DNA from 3 places in the Bradyrhizobium sp. MI1.3 genome. Region 1 is predicted to be linked to each of the others. Evidence: predicted binding sites of a transcription regulator. Region 1 holds the regulator's gene; each other region holds the start of a gene.
What was found. Region 1 encodes PhoB, which activates phosphate uptake and scavenging genes when phosphate is short. Its sites were predicted from a motif close to TGTCATNNANCTGTCAT; they were not measured.

Region 1 (3,269 bases):
CATTCCAGCGCTTCGGCGCCGGAATTGCAGAAGAACACGAAGTCCGCGAAACTTTCATTGCACAGGCGCGCGGCAAGCTTTTCGCCGTCCGGGCTCTGGAACAGGTTCGACATGTGCCAGAGCTTCGTGGCCTGTTCCTGCAACGCCGCGACCAGCGCCGGATGGGCATGGCCGAGCGCATTCACCGCCACCCCGGAGGTGAAATCGAGATAGCGCTCGCCATTGGTCGCGATCAGCCAGCAGCCTTCGCCACGCTCGAAACCGAGGTCGGACCTGGCGAAAACGGGGAGCAAATGCGGCGCTGCGCTGTTAGTCATGACGGTCACTTGAATGTTGCGGACGGTGTAAGCGTGCATTACGCAACGCACCATCGACCGGCCCGGAAAACGAAACGTGCCGCCTCTTGAGGGCGGCACGTGCGACTATCTTAGGCCTGGTGAAACGGGTGTCAATGCCGCCCGGAAAGCCTCGCGAAACGCTGAATCCGTAGTCTTGCGGTGCCGATTTTGCGGGATTTAGCCACGGAACATGTGGAAGCGAGTCGGCGGACTCTTGCGCGGGAGTCACGCCATATTGTAGCGTTTGGATTGTCAGATACGACATCTCGTGCAGTGGTTCTGATCTTTAAGTCCTTATGTACCGGCGTAAACGTTCGGGCGTTCAAGACGCGCCCGGCGAGCCTTAAGGGATTCTGGCGGCACGGGTTTTTGAAGGCTTAGGCATTCGCTGCGAGGCCCCAGGATGGCTGGCGCGCAGCGAGGGAAAGGGTGCAATGACGGTTTTGACCTGGTCCGATGATCGCGTCGAGCAGCTGAAAAAGCTCTGGGAGGCCGGACTTTCGGCCAGCCAGATCGCGGCGGAGCTCGGCAATGTGACCCGCAATGCCGTGATCGGCAAAGTGCACAGGCTCGGTCTTTCGGGCCGCGCCAAGAGCCCATCATCGGCAGCGCCCCGGCCGCGCAAGGCGCGCCCCGCGCAGCACATGATGCGGGTGAGCCGCCCGATCTCGCGCGGCAACACCGCGCTGGCGCAGGCCTTCGAGGTCGAGGCTGAGCCGGATCCGGTCACCTACGACAACGTGGTGCCGATGAGCCAGCGGCTGTCGCTGCTCGAATTGAACGAGGCGACCTGCCACTGGCCGGTCGGCGATCCCTCGAGCCCGGACTTCTTCTTCTGCGGTGGACGGGCGCTGTCCGGCCTGCCCTATTGCGCCCAGCACTCGCGTGTTGCGTACCAGCCGGCGTCGGATCGGCGCCGCGCACCGGTGAAGCCGGGTCCGCGGTAATCAGGGCAAGTCGTCGCGCAAAGACAGTTCAATAATTTCAGTGTCGTCCTGGCGAAAGCCAGGACCCATACTCCGAGCACGCAGTAGTCGTGCGAAAGGGGTAACTCTGAGTCTTCGCCAAACCACTCCCTGTGGTTATGGGTCCCGGATCAGCGCTCGCTTGTCCGGGACGACATCGGAGAATGCAGGGACAGCTCGCCAACAAACAAGCCTGCAACCCTACACCTGCTCCGCCTTCGCAAACCGATCATCCAGCGCGTAGCCGGCGCCGCGGACGGTGCGGATCGGGTCTTGCTCGCGGCCGAGATTGAGCAGCTTGCGCAGGCGGCCGATATGCACGTCGACGGTACGCTCGTCGATATAGATGTCGCGGCCCCAGACGCTGTCGAGCAGTTGCTCGCGCGAGAACACCCGGCCCGGATGCTCCAGGAAGAACTCCAGCAGGCGATATTCGGTCGGACCGAGATCGATCGGCCGGCCCGATCGCGCCACGCGGCGCTTGTCACGGTCGAGCTCGATGTCGCCAAAAGCAAGCACGGTGGCGAGCCGCTCCGGGCTTGCACGCCGCAGCAGGCCCTTCACGCGTGCCAGCAGCTCCGGCACCGAGAACGGCTTGACGATGTAATCGTCGGCGCCGGTCGCAAGACCCCGCACCCGCTCGCTCTCCTCACCGCGCGCGGTGAGCATGATGATCGGGAGCTGCTTGGTCTCGGGACGGGTGCGAAGCCGCCGGCACAATTCGATGCCTGACAGGCCCGGCAGCATCCAGTCGAGCACGATCAGATCGGGGATGTGCTCCTTGAGGCGGGTGTCGGCGTCGTCGCCGCGCATCACCGTCTCGACGTCATAGCCGTCGCCTTCGAGGTTGTAGCGGAGAAGCTCGGTCAGGGCTTCCTCGTCCTCAACCACCATAATGCGTGCGCCCATCGCGTCGTCGCTCCCTTAAGTCTTCAGGTGTTCGGTACCGTGTTGGCGAAGGTCGTCATGTCGCCCTTCGGCCGCTTGTCGGTGATCGCCTGGCCCTCGATCATGTAGAACACGGTCTCGGCGATGTTGGTGGCGTGGTCGCCGATCCGCTCGATGTTCTTGGCGCAGAACATCAGGTGAATACAGAACGAGATGTTGCGCGGATCCTCCATCATGTAGGTGAGGAGCTCGCGGAACAGCGAGGTGCAGATGGCGTCGACTTCCTCGTCGCCCTTCCACACCGCCATCGCCGCCGGCAAATCATGCGCGGCATAGGCGTCCAGCACCGACTTGACCTGCTGCTGCACGAGGTCGGTCATGTGCTCGAGGCCGCGGAACAGCTTGAGCGGATGGAAGTCCGTCTCCAGCGCCGCGACGCGCTTGCCCATGTTCTTGGCGAGGTCGCCGATGCGCTCGAGATCGGTCGCGACGCGCATGGCGCCGACGATCTCGCGCAGATCGACCGCCATCGGCTGGCGGCGGGCGATGGTGAGCACCGCACGCTCCTCGATGCGCTTCTGCAGCGCGTCGAGCTCGGTGTCGATGGCGACGACGCGCTGGCCGAGCGGGACGTCGCGGCGGATCAGCGCGTCGACGGACTCGACGATCATGCGCTCGGCGATGCCGCCCATCTCGGCGACCAGGCGGGTGAGTTCCTGGAGGTCGGTGTCGAAAGCCTTTGCGGTATGTTCGGAAGCCATGTCGCGTCTCCTCAGCCGAACCGGCCGGTGATGTAATCCTGCGTGCGCCGGTCGGTCGGCGACGTGAAGATCTTGCTGGTGTCGTCGAACTCGATCAGCTCGCCGAGATACATGAAGGCGGTCTTGTCGGAGACGCGCGCCGCCTGCTGCATGTTGTGGGTGACGATCGCGATCGTGTAATCCTCGGACAGCTCCTGGATCAGCTCCTCGACCTTGGCGGTCGAGATCGGGTCGAGCGCCGAACAGGGTTCGTCGAACAGGATCACCTCGGGCCGCACCGCGACGGTGCGGGCGATGCAGAGGCGCTGCTGCTGGCC
Region 2 (3,269 bases), on a different contig from region 1:
CCGTCCTTCCGCCAGTACGCCGCGATCGGCAAGGCCGGTTGCGCGCGCGGGCGCGGCGGAGACCAGGTTCCAGGCCTCGGTCAGCGGCAGCACGCCATCGGCAGCGAGGCGGAACGCAGCGAGCAGCTGCGCGGGATAGTAGTAGTCCGAGGCCAGCACCGAGCAGAGCCCTTTGGCGATCATGTCGGATGCCTTGGTCCAGCCGGTGTGGCTGCCGCCGCGCACGACGTTCGGCGCGCCGTAGACGATGGCATCACCGTGGCTTGCTGCCGCCCGCGCCGTCTCCTCGTTGATCGGAAACTCCGCGATCGCCACGCCCATCGCGCGAAAGCTCTGGCGCATCGCCGGCGTCGCATCGTCATGCGAGAGCATCCGCACGTCGGCGGCGCGCGCCGCGGCGGCGAGTCGCGACACGGAAGGCGGCACATCCGCGGCGCGGGACATTATGTGTCCGACCAGCCGGTCGAAATCTTCACCCGAGAGGCCGGTGCGCTCCACCATGCGGTTGCGCTTGCGGGGCTTGGCCATGTCCCCAACCGTGCCGTCCATGTGGTCGTTGAAGGCGAACAGGTCGACGCGGCCCTCGCTGAGCCACTGCGAGATCTCGGCCTCGGCGTCGAGATCGTAGGTCTCGTGGCGCAGGTGAAAGCGGGTGTCGGCGGCAAACTGCGGGCGCTGCCGTTCGATCGCCTCCATCAGGCCGCGCGCATTGTCGGCGCTGCGCAGGCCCGGCTCCCACGAACAGGTCGTGGCGTGAAACACCGTGGTGATGCCGTTGCTGATCGCCTGGCGATCGCTGTCGGCGAGCGCCACATCGATCGGGAAGTCGACCCCGGCACGCGGCATCATCTGTCGCTCGAAGGCATCGCCGTGCAGATCTACGATGCCAGGCAGCACCAGCAGGTCGCGCGCGTCGATCGCAAGTCGTACGCGGCTGCGAGAGCCATCGACCTGCGCGATGTCCGTTCCGGACACGAGAAGCGACGTTTCGACGAACTCGGAGCCGATCAGGGCCCGGCCGCCCTCGAGGAATATGTCTGTCACGCGACCGCGCTTCGTTTGCTGGCAGAGGAAGGTGCCCCTGCTTCGTATGTCGTGAGGAAATCCTCAATCCCGAGCTTGCGGAAATCGGGCAGGGCTTCACGCAACTTGTCGTGATCCCAGTCCCACCAGGCGAGCCTCGCAAGCCGCCCCGCAACCTCTTCCGAGAACCGCCGGCGCACGATGCGCGCCGGATTGCCGGCGACGATGGTGTAGGCCGGCACGTCCTTGGTGACGATGGCGCCGGCCGCGATCACCGCGCCGGTGCCGATGTTGCGACCCGGCAGCACGATCGCGCCGTGACCGATCCAGACGTCGTGACCGATATGGACGTGGTGCTGGCGCCGCGAGTCGAAGAATTCCGTGTCGTCGCTCTCGCCTTCGAAATAGGCGCTCGACCGATAGGTGAAATGCGCCTGCGTGGCCCGGTGCATCGGGTGATTGCCCGGATTGATCCGTGTCATCGCCGCGATCGAGCAGAATTTTCCGATGGTGGTGTAGGTGATCTGGGCGTCATTCACGACATAGGAGTAATCGCCCATCGTCACTTCGTGCAGCATCGTGCGCGCGCCGACCTCGGTGTAGGCCCCAAGCCTGGTGTCGTGCAGCTTCGCCGAGGGATCGATGGTCGGCTGGACCGAAAGAGCTTTGGCGGCCATGTTGCATCCGAACGAGAGGGCGGGCGTTTCTCTTCGAGCGGCTTGATGACAATGTCATGACGACGCGATGACAGGGGATGAACAGGGGATGAGGTGTGTAGGATCGCCGCACCGCAACGTCCGTGTCACACAAGTGTCAAGCGCCGGGGTTAGCGGTGGGTCCCAGCTACTCTGGAGCCCTGCATGCTGGTGGTTGAAGGTCTGACGTGTCGCTTCGGGGTGAAAGCCGCGGTGGACGACGCTTCGTTTCAAGTCTCTCCCGGCGGTTTCGTCGGCGTGATCGGACGGTCCGGCGCCGGCAAGTCGACCCTGCTGCGGACCATCAACCGTCTCGCGACGCCTTCGCAGGGTCGCATCCTGTTCGACGGCCTCGACGTCACCGCGTTGCGCGGCAAGGAGCTGCGGCAGTGGCGAGCGCGCTCGGCGATGATCTTTCAGCAGTTCAACCTGGTCGGCCGGCTCGATGTTCTCACTAACGTCCTGATGGGACGGCTCGCGACGATGCCAGCCTGGCGCTCGCTGTCGCAGACCTGGCCCGAGCAGGACAAGGCGCTGGCGATGTCCGCGCTCGAACAGTTCGATATCGCCCCGCTCGCAGCCCAGCGCGCCGATCAGCTCTCCGGCGGCCAGCAGCAGCGCGTGGCGATCGCCCGCGCCCTGGTGCAGCAGCCCGACATCATTCTCGCCGACGAGCCTATCGCCTCGCTCGACCCGCGCAACACCAAGATCGTGATGGATGCGCTGCTGCGCATCAACAAGCATTTCGGCATCACCGTGCTCTGCAACCTGCATTCGCTCGATCTGGCGCGCAGCTATTGCGACCGGCTGATCGGCATGGCGCAGGGCCGCGTCGTGTTCGACGGCGCGCCGGCCGAGTTGACCGAACACGTTGCGCGCGAGCTCTACGATCTCGAAGCCGCCGATGTCATGGGCGGCACGCCTGCACCGGTGCGACAGGGCATTCCGGCGCTTGGAACGGCGGCCGCCGCCTGAGCTGCGCCGCTTCAGGACTCACCAGTTTTGCGTCAACCGACCTCAACCAATGAAGAGGCTATCATGATTACTCGCAGATTGATTCTTGCCGGCGCCGCCGCGCTCGCGTTCACGGCTTCCGCGTCCGCCGAAGACTGGAAGGCCAAATATCCCGAGCTGACCTTCGCGGTCATTCCGGCGGAAAACGCCTCGGGCGTCACCGAGCGCTGGGCGCCGTTCATGAGCTATCTCTCCAAGGAACTGGGCGTGAAAGTCACGCTGCGCATCGCCAACGACTACGCTGCCGTGATCGAAGGCCAGCGCGCCGGCAACATCCACATCGCGAGCTACGGCTCTGCCTCGTTCGCCCGCGCCCGCCTGACCGGCGTCAAGACCGACGCCTTCGCCAACGACATCAATTCCGACGGCTCGACCGGCTATTACTCGGTGTTCTTCGTCAAGACGAGCAGCCCCTACAAGAGCATCGACCAGCTCAAAGGCAAGAACCTCGGCCTGGTCGACCCGAACTCGACCTCCGGCAACAACGTGCCGCGCTTCGAGCTCGACAAGATGGGCATCGCGGATGCCGACACCTAT
Region 3 (3,269 bases), on a different contig from region 1:
GGCAGGCACAGATCAATCGCGCGGGGATGGAACAAATGGGTGTCGACGCCGCGCGGCCACAGCACGACGTTGTCGAAGCCGCGCTCGGTCAGCTCGCAGGCAAGCGCCGGCGTTGCCGCCATCACGGCGCGGCTGGGGCTGTGGAATCGGCGCAGCGCCCGCCAGATCAGCGAGCCCGGCACCGGCACGCGGGCGCGGACATATTCGGGAAAGCGGGTGTGGAAGCTGGTCGTGAAGGGTAGCTTGCGCTGGCGGCAATAGCGGCGGACCATCAGGCCGATCGGCCCCTCGGTCGCGATGTGGATGCTGTCCGGATGCGCCTCTTCGATCAGCTTCGCGATTCTGCCCGGGCGCGGCATGGCCAGCCGCACGTCACGATAGCTCGGCATCGCAAAGGTGCGGAACGATTGCGGCGTCAGGAACGAGAATTCGACGTCGAGACTTTTGGCGGCGTCGGCAAGCTTGGTCAGCGTCCGAACCACACCGTTGACTTGCGGGTGCCAGGCGTCGGTCGCGACCAGGATGCGCATCAGGCTGCCCTTGTCATGCAGCTCTGGCTGCAACCTGCGGGACCTGTGCCGGCTTCTCGGCCTGGTCCGCCCAGGTGATGATCTCGAAATGGCCGTCGTCGTGCTCGACCAGCGCCGTGCAGCTCTCGACCCAGTCACCGCAGTTCATGTAGCGGATACCGCCCTCGTCGCGGATCACCGCGTAATGGATGTGGCCGCAGATCACGCCGTCGGCATCGTGGCGCCGCGCCTCGGCGGCGAGCGCCTGCTCGAACGCGCCGATATAGTTGACGGCGTTCTTGACTTTCTGCTTCGCCCATTGCGACAGCGACCAATAGGGCACCTTGAACATGCGCCGGAAGAAGTTGACAAAGCGATTGAGCTGGATCGCGAAGTCGTAGGCCTTGTCGCCGAGATGGGCGAGCCAGCGTGCGTTCTGCACCACGAGGTCGAAGATGTCGCCGTGGATGACGAGATAGCGCTTGCCGTCCGCACCGGTGTGGACGGTGTTCTCGACCACGTCGATGCCGCCGAAATGCGTGCCGTAATAGTTGCGCAGGAACTCGTCGTGATTGCCGGGGATGTAGATCACCTTGGCGCCCTTGCGCGCCTTGCGCAAAAGCTTCTGGACCAGGTCGTTATGCGATTGCGGCCAATGCCAGCTCGATTTCAGCGCCCAGCCGTCGACGATGTCGCCGACGAGATAGATCGTGTCGGCATCATGGAAACGCAGGAAGTCGAGCAGAAGGTCGGCTTGAGAACCGCGGGCTCCGAGATGAACGTCGGAGATGAACAACGTGCGAAAGCGCCGCTCCGGGCTCTCGTCACTCACATCGTAACTTCCCATGCGCCAGCCTGTAACAATGTCCCGTGACAGGGGGATGACCAATTGAACCTTTGAGGCACCTTCGGATACGAATCGCGCTTGCCTCGCCCACCCCGCGAATATCAGTCGCATGCGACAATCAGGCGACATGGCGCCTCAGCGCCCTCCGCAAGAACCCGGAACTGCGGCGCGCTCGCGAGCGGCGTCAGTAAAATTTGTGGAAATGATGGATCGGGCCGTGGCCGTGGCCGACGCTGAAGCGGTCGGCGGCCGCGATCGCCGCGCTGATCCAGGTCTTGGCGTTGCGCACGGCGTGCTCGAGATCCTCGCCCCTGGCGAGCCCGGCGGCGACCGCCGAGGACAGCGAGCAGCCGGTGCCATGGGTGTTGCGAGTGGCAACGCGCGGCGCGGCGAGCGCGATCGTGGTGCTGGCATCGACGAGATAGTCGATGCTCTCGGCGCCCTCGCCGTGCCCGCCCTTGATCAGGACTGCACGACAGCCCAGTGCCAGCAAACGGCGCCCCTGGCTCTCGATCTCGGCCTCGCTGGCCGCAACCGGTTCGTCGAGCAGAGCCGCGGCCTCGGGCAGATTGGGTGTGATCACCGAGGCCAGCGGCATCAGTTTGATGCGCAGGGCGTCGACGGCATCGGAGGCGAGCAGGCGATCACCCGATGTCGCCACCATCACGGGATCGAGCACGATATGCCGGGGCGCCCAGCGCGACAGCGCGGCCGCAATCGCATCGATGCTGGCGGCTTGCGCCACCATGCCGATTTTGACCGCGCAGACCTCGAGATCGGAAAACACCGCGTCGATCTGTGCGGTGACGAATTCGGCGGGCACCGCATGAATGCCGGTGACGCCGCGGGTGTTCTGCGCCGTCAGCGCCGTGATGGCGGAGGCGCCAAAAACGCCGAGCGCGGCAAAGGTCTTCAGGTCGGCCTGGATGCCGGCGCCGCCGCTCGAATCGGAGCCGGCAATGGTCAGTGCGACGGGCGTCGTCATGGGGCGATATTCCGCGTTTTCGAAGCCATGGACCGTCCTAGCGCGCCTCCCGCAGCCCAGCAAGTTCGCTTGCTAAATCCGGCGGGGTTTGGCCTATTAGCCGTCAGATATGCTTTCGGAGTGACCGCGATGGTTCCCTTTTTCGTCCAGATCAAATGCAAGCTCGGCCAATCCTATGTGGTCGCCAATGCGCTTGCCGAAGCCGAGATCGCCTCCGAGATCTATTCCACGGCCGGTCAATACGACCTGCTGGTGAAGTTCTACGTCGACAACGACACCGATATCGGCCACTTCGTCAACGAGAAGGTGCAGGTGTTGCCCGGCATCCAGGACACCCTCACCATCATCACCTTCAAGGCCTTTGGCGCGAGTTGACCGTCCGGAAAAGGGCGGGCCTGATCAGGCGCCGCCCTCCTTGCGCTTGGGACGCGGCGGACCGTCCACCGGCGGCAGCGATTTGAGATAATCCGCCATCGCCGCGAGATCGTCGTCCGGCAATTGCGAGGTGTTCTTGATCACCCGCGTCATCGCGCCGCCGACGCTGTCGCCGTCGGGCAATTCGCCGGTCTTCAGGAAATAGGCAATATCCTTCGCGCTCCACTCGCCAATGCCCTTCTGGGTGATGTTGGGGACCCATCCCTCGCCTTCCGGATTGGGACCGCCGGCGAAGCGTTGTCCGGCGATGATGCCGCCAAGCGCGTTGCGCGGGCTGTGGCATTCCGCGCAATGGCCAAAACTGTTGACGAGATAGGCGCCGCGATTCCACTGCGGCGACTTCGCGCTGTCGGCGACGAAGGGCTTGCCGTCCAGAAATAAGAATTTCCAGATGCCGACGTTGCGCCGGATATTGAACGGAAAGCGCACGTCGTGGTCGCGCACCCTGCCTGCCACGGCCGGCAGCGTTTTCAGATAGGCAAAGAGATCGAGC

Region 2: the regulator PhoB is predicted to act here: its motif matches at 1,746-1,762, upstream of phnC (phosphonate ABC transporter ATP-binding protein).
Region 3: the regulator PhoB is predicted to act here: its motif matches at 1,380-1,396, upstream of AC0L3A_RS35265 (UDP-2,3-diacylglucosamine diphosphatase).

Annotation. Positions count from the first base shown of each region.
Region 1 covers NZ_JBVVPQ010000036.1:72,806-76,074, reverse strand. Annotated here, with positions in the region: gene AC0L3A_RS24770 (aspartate aminotransferase family protein) at 1-317, opposite strand, end outside; gene AC0L3A_RS24765 (GcrA family cell cycle regulator) at 773-1,285, shown strand; gene phoB (phosphate regulon transcriptional regulator PhoB) at 1,505-2,212, opposite strand; gene phoU (phosphate signaling complex protein PhoU) at 2,236-2,952, opposite strand; gene pstB (phosphate ABC transporter ATP-binding protein PstB) at 2,964-3,269, opposite strand, start outside.
Region 2 covers NZ_JBVVPQ010000051.1:46,813-50,081, forward strand. Annotated here, with positions in the region: gene AC0L3A_RS29030 (alpha-D-ribose 1-methylphosphonate 5-triphosphate diphosphatase) at 1-1,044, opposite strand, end outside; gene AC0L3A_RS29035 (LbetaH domain-containing protein) at 1,041-1,700, opposite strand; gene phnC (phosphonate ABC transporter ATP-binding protein) at 1,884-2,693, shown strand; gene phnD (phosphonate ABC transporter substrate-binding protein) at 2,757-3,269, shown strand, end outside.
Region 3 covers NZ_JBVVPQ010000086.1:11,355-14,623, reverse strand. Annotated here, with positions in the region: gene AC0L3A_RS35270 (glycosyltransferase family 4 protein) at 1-530, opposite strand, end outside; gene AC0L3A_RS35265 (UDP-2,3-diacylglucosamine diphosphatase) at 544-1,356, opposite strand; gene thiD (bifunctional hydroxymethylpyrimidine kinase/phosphomethylpyrimidine kinase) at 1,541-2,341, opposite strand; gene AC0L3A_RS35255 (Lrp/AsnC ligand binding domain-containing protein) at 2,471-2,716, shown strand; gene AC0L3A_RS35250 (c-type cytochrome) at 2,741-3,269, opposite strand, start outside.